Regions from separate parts of the Shewanella sp. ISS20 genome, predicted to be linked through region 2. Evidence: predicted binding sites of a transcription regulator. Region 2 holds the regulator's gene; each other region holds the start of a gene.
The links. Region 2 encodes NrdR, which represses ribonucleotide reductase genes. Its sites were predicted from a motif close to AAACACNANATNTNGTGTTT; they were not measured.

Region 1: nrdD (anaerobic ribonucleoside-triphosphate reductase) is a predicted target of NrdR. The motif match lies at 1,241-1,260, and genes of this name have one in related genera.
Region 3: nrdA (class 1a ribonucleoside-diphosphate reductase subunit alpha) is a predicted target of NrdR. The motif match lies at 1,563-1,582, and genes of this name have one in related genera.

Annotation. Positions count from the first base shown of each region.
Region 1 covers NZ_JAWRZK010000001.1:454,715-457,910, forward strand. Annotated here, with positions in the region: gene rssA (patatin-like phospholipase RssA) at 1-869, shown strand, start outside; gene nrdD (anaerobic ribonucleoside-triphosphate reductase) at 1,293-3,196, shown strand, end outside.
Region 2 covers NZ_JAWRZK010000001.1:81,510-84,705, reverse strand. Annotated here, with positions in the region: gene AC1HDP_RS00420 (riboflavin synthase) at 1-586, opposite strand, end outside; gene ribD (bifunctional diaminohydroxyphosphoribosylaminopyrimidine deaminase/5-amino-6-(5-phosphoribosylamino)uracil reductase RibD) at 592-1,710, opposite strand; gene nrdR (transcriptional regulator NrdR) at 1,764-2,213, opposite strand; gene glyA (serine hydroxymethyltransferase) at 2,296-3,196, opposite strand, start outside.
Region 3 covers NZ_JAWRZK010000001.1:941,954-945,149, reverse strand. Annotated here, with positions in the region: gene nrdA (class 1a ribonucleoside-diphosphate reductase subunit alpha) at 1-1,418, opposite strand, end outside; gene AC1HDP_RS04300 (HAD family hydrolase) at 1,798-2,502, opposite strand; gene ubiG (bifunctional 2-polyprenyl-6-hydroxyphenol methylase/3-demethylubiquinol 3-O-methyltransferase UbiG) at 2,505-3,196, opposite strand, start outside.

The DNA of each region.
Region 1 (3,196 bases), 370 kb from region 2:
GCTTAAAGAAGATGGGCATTGAGCCAGATAAAGTGGCGGGTTGCTCCATTGGCTCGTTAGTGGGCGCGGCCTATGCCAATGATCATTTAGAGCAATTGCAATCTTGGGTGGAAGGTTTCTCATCGTGGGACGTGCTCGGCATGATGGATTTAAGCTGGCGTAAAGGCGGCTTAATGGGCGGTGAAAAGGTATTTGATCAAATGCAGGCCAGTATTGGCGCGGTTAAGATCGAAGACTTAAAACGCCCGTTTACAGCGGTAGCAACTGACCTTTATACCGGCCAAGAAATTTGGTTTCAACAAGGTGACTTGCGCCAAGCCGTGCGCGCTTCTTGCTCAATGCCGGGGATTTTATCACCAGTGCGCTTAAATCAACGCTGGCTGGTGGATGGCGCTGTGGTTAACCCTGTGCCTGTATCTGTGGCTAGAGCCATGGATGTCGATATTGTGATTGCGGTTGATTTAAGTGCCTATAAGCGCACTCGCATGCAGGTATTGCCAGTGCAAATGATGTCGAGTACTCCAAGCGCGCAAGATGTGGTGGATAATGCGGGTCACAAAAGTGCAGGCTTTATGGATTTACTCGCCAAAGGCAAAGAGTATGTGTCGGGCTTAACCGATAAGCTAAGTCTTAGCCAAAGCTTTGGCGATCCTGGCATGTTAGCAGTGATGTCGCAATCTATGGAAATCTTAGAAATGCGCCATAAACGCGCGCGCTTAATGGGCGACCCGCCGGATATCTGTTTAGCCCCGAAAGTGGCAGATATTGGCACTATGGAATTTCATCGCGCCAGTGAAGCGATTGCCGCTGGTGAGCAAGCTGTAATTGAGGCTGCCCATTTGATTGAAGCCGCATTAAGCGGCCACTAGAGAGTTACTCATATTTTTATGATTAAAAGTGCTTAGTGGCAGAGTCATTGTCGCTAGGCACATATGTTAGTACTCAATCTACTCACTCTACCCAATCCAATTAATCGCCATCAGCGTGTTTCGCTATTTTCTGATTGGTTTCGCCGTTTGTTCGTTTCAATCCATAGTCGCTTTCACGCCCAAAATAACAGCAATAATGACGCTGTTACTCCGAGAAATGCTTAGGGTCAAGTAGCAGTTTGGCAAACAGTGCTCGGAGCATCACTAATAGGGCAGTGTTGCAGCCATCACACAATTTGCATGATCTGGATCAATGTTTTTTCTGTCAGCTTGGCGCTTAATACGCTACATATTGTGTCTGTAGTTTTGAATGCCACTACATATAGTGCGTATTTTCATCATAGCGTGGAGAGATAAATCATAATGCCAGTAGTGATTAAGCGAGACGGTTGCCGTACTTTGTTTGACGAAGCCAGGATCAAGGATGCAGTAATGGCGGCAGCTTGCTCAGCTGGCATACAAGATGATGAATATGCGGTTGCGGTTGCTGCAGGCGTAAGTGGTGCTGTTGCCCATTTGGCTGAAGTAGAAATTGCTTGTCTTCAAGATGCGGTAGAAAATGCGCTGATGGAAGGCCCATACAAGGAAGTGGCGCGCCATTATATTGAATATCGCCATGACCGTGATGTGCAGCGTGAATCCACCAGTCGCCTGAATCTCGAGATTAAAGGCTTGGTTGAGCAAAGCAATCCTGCGCTATTAAATGAAAATGCCAATAAAGATGCCAAGGTTATTCCGACTCAAAGAGACCTGTTAGCCGGTATTGTGGCTAAGCATTATGCCACTCGCTATTTATTACCAAAAGATGTAGTCGCCGCGCACGAAGCGGGTGAAATCCACTTCCACGACTTAGATTACTCGCCATTCTTCCCAATGTTTAACTGTATGCTGATTGATTTGACCGGCATGTTAACTCAAGGCTTTAAGATGGGTAATGCTGAAATTGATACGCCTAAATCGATTTCAACCGCGACTGCCGTGACCGCGCAAATCATTGCGCAGGTGGCGAGCCATATTTATGGCGGCACCACGATTAACCGTATCGATGAAGTGTTAGCGCCATTTGTGACTAAGAGTTATCAAAAGCATTTAGCCATAGGCACAGAGTGGCAGATTGCTGATCCTGTCGCTTTTGCCCGCGCGCAAACTGAAAAAGAATGTTATGACGCTTTTCAATCGTTAGAGTATGAAGTCAATACCTTGCATACTGCCAATGGCCAAACACCGTTTGTGACCTTTGGTTTTGGTTTAGGGATTAGCTGGGAATCACGCTTAATCCAGCAATCTATGATGAAAGTACGCATTGGTGGGTTAGGTAAAAACCGTAAAACAGCGGTATTCCCTAAATTAGTCTTCGCCATTCGTGATGGTGTAAACCATAAGGCCAATGATGTTAACTATGACATCAAGAAGTTAGCCTTAGAGTGCGCCACCATGCGTATGTACCCTGATATCTTAAACTACGAGCAAGTTGAACGCGTCACCGGCTCATTTAAAACGCCTATGGGCTGTCGCAGCTTCCTTGGTACTTATGAAGAAAACGGTGAGCTTATTCACGAAGGCCGTAATAACCTCGGTGTTGTGAGCTTAAACTTACCGCGCATTGCCTTACAAGCTAAGGGTGATGAAGCTGAGTTTTATAAAATTTTAGACGCGCGTTTGCTGGTGGCACGCCGCGCCTTAGATTCGCGCATTGAGCGCTTAAATGGCGTTAAAGCCCGTGTCGCTCCAATTCTTTATATGGAAGGCGCGTGCGGCGTACGTTTAGGCCCTGATGATGATATCGCGCCAATTTTCAAAAATGGCCGCGCCTCTATTTCATTAGGTTTTATTGGGTTACATGAAACCATTAATGCCTTGTATGTGGGCCAAGGTCATGTGTACGACAGTGAAGTGTTGCGTCAAAAAGCCATTGAAGTGGTGCAATACTTACGCAATGCTACCGATAGCTGGAAAGAAGAAACTGGCTATGGTTTTAGCTTATACAGTACTCCAAGTGAGAGCTTATGTAGCCGTTTTGCCAAAATTGACACCAAAGAGTTTGGCGTCGTGACCGGTGTGACAGATAAAGGCTATTACACCAACAGCTTCCATCTGGATGTGGAAAAAGCGGTGAACCCTTATGACAAATTAGAGTTCGAGCGCGCTTATCCTGAAATCGCCAGTGGTGGTTTTATTTGCTACGGCGAATACCCGAACATGCAGCACAACATTGAAGCACTGGAAGATGTGTGGGATTACAGCTATTCCCGCGTGCCATATTATGG
Region 2 (3,196 bases):
CCTGTAACAAGCGCTCTAAATAGCGCGCCACTAAATCCACCTCTATATTAACGCTCGCCCCTACTGCCAAATTCACTAAGGTGGTTTCACCTGCAGTATGCGGCACAATCGTCAAACGAAAACGGGCATCCATCACTTCATTGACAGTTAAGCTCACGCCATCAATGGTAATTGAACCTTTATGCGCAATATAACGCGCTAACGATGCGGGGGCTTCTAACCAGAATTCAATCGCTTTGCCGCGAATGCTGCGCTCAACCACACGGGCAACGCCATCTACATGGCCGCTGACCATGTGACCGCCTAAACGGGTTGTTGGCATAACGGCTTTTTCAAGGTTGACCTTAGTGCCTACTTGATAATGGGCAAAGCCGGTCAAGCTTACGGTTTCGGCTGAAATATCGGCAACATAACCATCGCTTAAGCATTCCACCACAGTCAAACACACGCCATTGGTGGCAATACTGTCACCTAATTTCACATCGCTTAAATCAAGCTTACCACTGGCGACATTGAGGCGAATATCATCACCCCGGCGGTTTAACTGACGTAACGTCCCTACCGCTTCAATAATTCCTGTAAACATCTTAGTTACTCGCCTGTATGGGCTGATTTTAAAAGGAAACCTAATGTTAAGCGTCTATCTGCACCTATGGCGCGCTCATCGAGCAATTGGCAGCGCGGCGTGTCATCTAGACAACTGTAATCAGAGAGATTGACTAGATTGCGTCCCTGACTACCTAAAATTTTAATGGCTTGATATAACACCAGTTCATCGACCAAACCTTGGTCAATAAAGGCGCCCGCTAAGGTTGCGCCCGCTTCTATCATAATGGAATGGTGCTGCACGCTCAGTTTTTCAATCAAGAGGCGCAAATTAATGCGACCATCATCATCGCCATGACAGCGCCAATGGCTGATGTGTTCAGGCCAATTTTGCTTAGTGCTATCAGCATAATCTGCCACAGACACCAAAATTATCGGACTTGGCGCACTAAATAAACGGGCGCTGGCGGGCAAGCGCGCTTGACTGTCGAGTACCACGCGCACAGGTTGAATCACATCTTCTGCCGCTAAATGCTTGCTTAACTCACCTAACTCTTGATGGCGCACAGTAAGCGTTGGATCATCGGCTAAAACAGTTTCTATACCAGTAATAAGCGCCCCGTGACGAGCGCGCATGCGCTGCACGTCACGCCTTGATTCAGGTCCTGTGATCCATTTAGATACGCCATTTCTTAAGGCAGTTTTACCATCTAAACTGGCGGCAAGCTTAATACTAACTCGGGCAAGGCCTGTTTCCATGCGGTGCAAAAAGCCTGGATTTAACTGCTTTGATGCCTCGCTCCTAAGGCCGATGTCAACCTTTATGCCAGCTTGCTCCAGTAAGGCCACGCCTTTACCAGCAACTTGTGGATTAGGGTCTACCATAGCAATCACGACTCGCGTAACGCCGGCCTCAATTAAGCCTAAAGCGCAAGGCGGCGTGCGGCCATAATGGCTGCAAGGCTCTAAGGTCACATAAGCCGTAGCGCCTTGAGTTTTACCTTTGGCTTCACGCAGTGCAAATACTTCAGCATGAGGGCCACCGGCGCGTTGATGATAACCTTCACCGACAATCTGGCCTTGCAAACTGATGACGCAGCCCACATTGGGGTTAGGCGCTGTGGTATAGCGTCCCTTAGCGGCTAAGAGTAAGGCGCGATTCATACAAGCGACATCTTGCAAAGACCAGGGATTATTCACTGAGCTAACCTTATTTACTATTTTTGTAATTTAGCGATGGCTTCGCCAAATTCTGAAACATCTTCAAACGCGCGGTACACTGAGGCAAAACGAATATAAGCAACTTTATCCAGCACCATTAATTGGTCCATCATCAAGTTACCTATCATTTCAGATTTTACTTCACGCTCACCGGTCGCTCTAAGCTGCGATTTAATCTTGGTCAGGGCTTGTTCGAGTTGATCCATAGACACTGGCCGTTTTTCTACGGCACGGAGCATTCCACCACGCAGTTTTTCTTCATCAAATGGCTGGCGACTGCCATCGCGTTTAATCACGCGCGGCATGACTAATTCGGCGCCTTCAAAGGTGGTAAAGCGTTCATGGCACAGCGTACATTCGCGGCGACGGCGAACTTGATGACCATCGGCCACCAAACGCGAGTCGATAACTTTAGTCTCTGTAGCGCTGCAAAAAGGACAATGCATTTTGCCTCCGGGCAAGATAGCGACAAACAAAAAATGGCCGCAAAAGGCGGCCATTAGAGTCTATCGCATTTCAACCCCAAGGTTAACCGTAAACTGGGAACCTAGCGCACAATTCAAGCACCTGCTGCTTTACTTGCTCAATTTTGGCTAAATCGTTGACGTCATCGAGCACATCACAGATCCAACCTGTCAGCAACTTAGCTTCATCTACTTTAAAACCGCGGCGAGTAATAGCTGGCGTACCGATACGAATTCCAGAGGTCACAAACGGTGAACGTGGATCATTAGGTACTGAGTTCTTGTTAACCGTAATGTTAGCGTGACCCAAAGCCGCATCGGCTTCTTTACCGGTAATGCCTTTATCAATCAAGTCCACCAGCATTAAGTGGTTATCAGTGCCGCCAGAGACGATTTTGTAACCGCGCTCAAGGAATACGGCCACCATGGCTTTAGCATTCTGCACGACTTGCTGTTGATAGATTTTAAACTCTGGCTCTAATGCTTCTTTAAAGGCGACCGCTTTACCCGCGATAACATGCATTAACGGGCCACCTTGACCACCTGGGAATACGGCTGAGTTCAGCTTCTTATACAGGTCTTCATCGTTAGCGGCTGATAAAATAATACCGCCGCGTGGACCCGCTAAGGTTTTATGAGTGGTTGATGTCACAACATGAGCGTGCGGTAATGGGTCTGGATAAACAGCCGCGGCCACTAAACCTGCTACGTGCGCCATGTCCACAAACAGGTAAGCACCAATTTTATCAGCAATGGCACGCATTCTTGCCCAATCGACAATGCCTGAATAAGCAGAGAAACCGCCAATCATCATCTTTGGCTTTTTCTCAATCGCTATGCGTTCCATCTCGTCATAATCAATATGACCAGTTTCATCGATGCCGTAAGGAATGATGTTGTACAGCTTGCCAGAGAAGTTAACTGGTGAGCCATGAGTTAAATGACCGCCATGGGCCAAGTTCATG
Region 3 (3,196 bases), 860 kb from region 2:
TCAATCGCGCCTAAATTTAATGCCGATAAGGTACACAGGGCGATTTCGCCATTGGTATCATCGATATTGGTCATTGGCTTAGTTGGCAGCGCAATTTCCAAACATAAGTTTGATTGGCGAATTGGCGCTACTTTTGAGTCGAATGGGCTGTGGGTATTACAATGATCGACGTTTTGAATGTAAATACGACCAGTAGACGCACGTTCTTGCATCATCAATGAAAACAAGTCAGCAGCACGAATTTGGCGCTTACGGATAGCAGCGTCTTGCTCATACTTAAGATATAAACGCTCAAACTCGTCTTGATCTTCGAAGAAAGCGTCGTATAAGCCAGGCACATCCGATGGGCTAAATAGGCTAATGTGCTCACCTTTAACTAAACGGGTATACATCAGCTTGTTAATTTGTACGCCGTAGTCTAAGTGACGAACACGGTTTTCTTCAACGCCGCGGTTGTTTTTAAGTACCAGCAGGGATTCCACTTCTAAGTGCCACATAGGGTAGAAGAGGGTCGCTGCGCCGCCGCGAACGCCACCTTGTGAACATGACTTAACCGCAGTTTGAAAATACTTATAAAAAGGTAAGCAACCGGTATGGAAAGCTTCACCGCCACGAATTGAACTGCCTAAGGCGCGAATACGGCCGGCGTTAATGCCAATACCTGCGCGCTGACTAACATACTTAACAATGGATGACGCAGTGGCGTTAATTGAATCTAAGCTATCACCACACTCAATCAGTACACATGAGCTGAACTGACGGGTAGGAGTGCGCACGCCTGACATGATTGGCGTTGGCAGTGAAATCTTAAAAGTCGATACCGCATCATAAAAATTCTTGATGTAAGTTAAGCGAGACTCTTTTGGATATTCAGCGAATAAACAGGCGGCAACCAGTATGTATAAAAACTGAGTGCTTTCATAAACTTCGCCCGTTACACGGTTCTGAACTAAATACTTGCCTTCCAGCTGCTTAACCGCAGCATAGGAGAAGTTCATGTCACGCCAGTGATCCACATAGCCATCGAGGATAGCAATTTCTTCACGGCTATAGTCATTTAAGATGTGAGCGTCATATTTACCGAGCTCAACCAGCTTAACGATATGGTTATAAAGCTTAGGTGGCTCAAATTGACCATAAGCTTTTTTGCGCAAATGGAAAATGGCCAAACGCGCTGCCAAAAACTGGTAATCAGGCGATTCTGGAGAGATTAAATCTGCGGCGGCCTTGATAATGGTTTCATGAATGGCTTCCGTTGGAATGCCGTCAAAAAACTGAAGGTGAGAACGTAATTCCACCTCCGATACCGAGACATTGTGAAGTCCTTTTGCTGCCCAGGTGATCACTCTGTGGATCTTGTCGAGATCTATGTTCTCACGTTCACCACTGCGTTTTGTGACTGTCATATTGCTGTTCATTAACGATTAGCCTTGAAAATTTTGATTAATAAAATACATATATTGTTGCGAGGTAAACAAGTCCATTTGCCGTTCAGAACCGAGGAGAAAACTACTACAGGACAAAAAAATCCAGTATTTATCTTGTGGTGTCTTTTTAACTGAACACACAACATATGGGTGTATTTTGGAACTTGAGGTACAAGATAGTGAGGTTAATGGCTATTTGCAAGCACTATAAGCTGGGGGTTTCTTGTGGATAAGGTGGGGGTATAATTTGGGGTTAGTGGTGACTAACCCTAAACCTGAATTATTGCTGAACTGTGCGGTGAATAACTTTAAAACCCCGAAAAAAAGCCGAAAATTTAAAGCGAATTAACCGCCACTAAAATGACCAATCCTAGCGCTTGATCTGATCTAAACATGATCGATATAGGCTAAGGTTTAGTTGTAAAAAATGCTCGAGTTCTTGAGGGTGATTAAACTGTAATCGGCTCGGCCACGAGTGATGATCCTCATCATCACCTAAATAGCCCCACAAGGCGAGCGCCGGGATCATGCCAGCATTAACTGCAGCTTCCATATCCCGCGCGGCATCGCCAAGATAAAGAATGTGTTCGGGTCGGCATCCAAGTTGTGATGCTGCCAGTAGCATAGGCGCTGGATGCGGTTTAGGCTGCAGGCAGGAATCACCACTGACAATAGCTTGCATAGTTACGGTCAGATTTAAGTGCTGACATAAGGGACGACTAAAGCGCGCATGTTTATTAGTGACTATGCCTTGTGGTATCCCAAGCGTGGTTAAAGCGTGGATTAAGTGCTCAATACCCTCGAACAACTCACTGTATTGGCCATTAATGCGCTGGTAGTGCTGTAATAAATCGTGCTGAATAGCAAGTTTTTCACCTTGCTGAAGATGGGGCGCCGCCGCATTCACTAATGCCATTGACCCATGTGACGCAGCGCTTTTTACTTGCTGATAGGGTGCCGGCGCTAAACCTGCATCGTTTAATGCTAAGTTTAAAGCCGCGACCAGATCGGGCGCGGTATCAACAATGGTGCCATCTAAATCAAACAGCACTGCTTTTATCTGAGGACAATTCACCATTAAGCCTTATGGCATACCAGCATATAGTTAACTTCTAAGCTGTCGGTATAGCGGAAAATTCCCGTCACTGGATTGTAAGTCACACCGCTACTGCCTTCACAAATCAAATCGGTATTGTCTATCATGGCAATTAATTCAGACGGACGAATGAACTTACTGTGTTCATGGGTGCCTTTAGGCAGCATTTTTAACACATATTCAGCACCAACTATGGTTTCTATATAGGATCGCACATTGCGATTAATGGTTGAAAAGAACACATAACCATTAGGTTTAACCATGTCGCAGCACGCTTTAATCACAGATTGCGGATCTGGCACATGTTCAAGCATTTCCATGCAAGTGATGACATCATAATGTTGCTGATGATTAAGGCTATGTTGCTCGGCTGTCATGCGTTGATAATCAACGCTAACGCCCATTTCCAGCGCATGTAACTTAGCAATCTCAAGTGGCTCTTCGCCCATATCAATGCCAGTCACTTTAGCGCCAAGGCGCGCCATACTTTCAGACAAAATGCCGCCACCACAGCCCACATCTAATACTTGCTTGCCAAATAAGCCGTGACTATTGAGATCGATGTAATTTAAACGCAATGGGTTGAGTTGGTGTAATGGCTTGAAATCACCCGTTGGGTCCCACCAATTAGCCGCCATACGTTCAAACTTGGCAATTTCATTAAGATCTACAT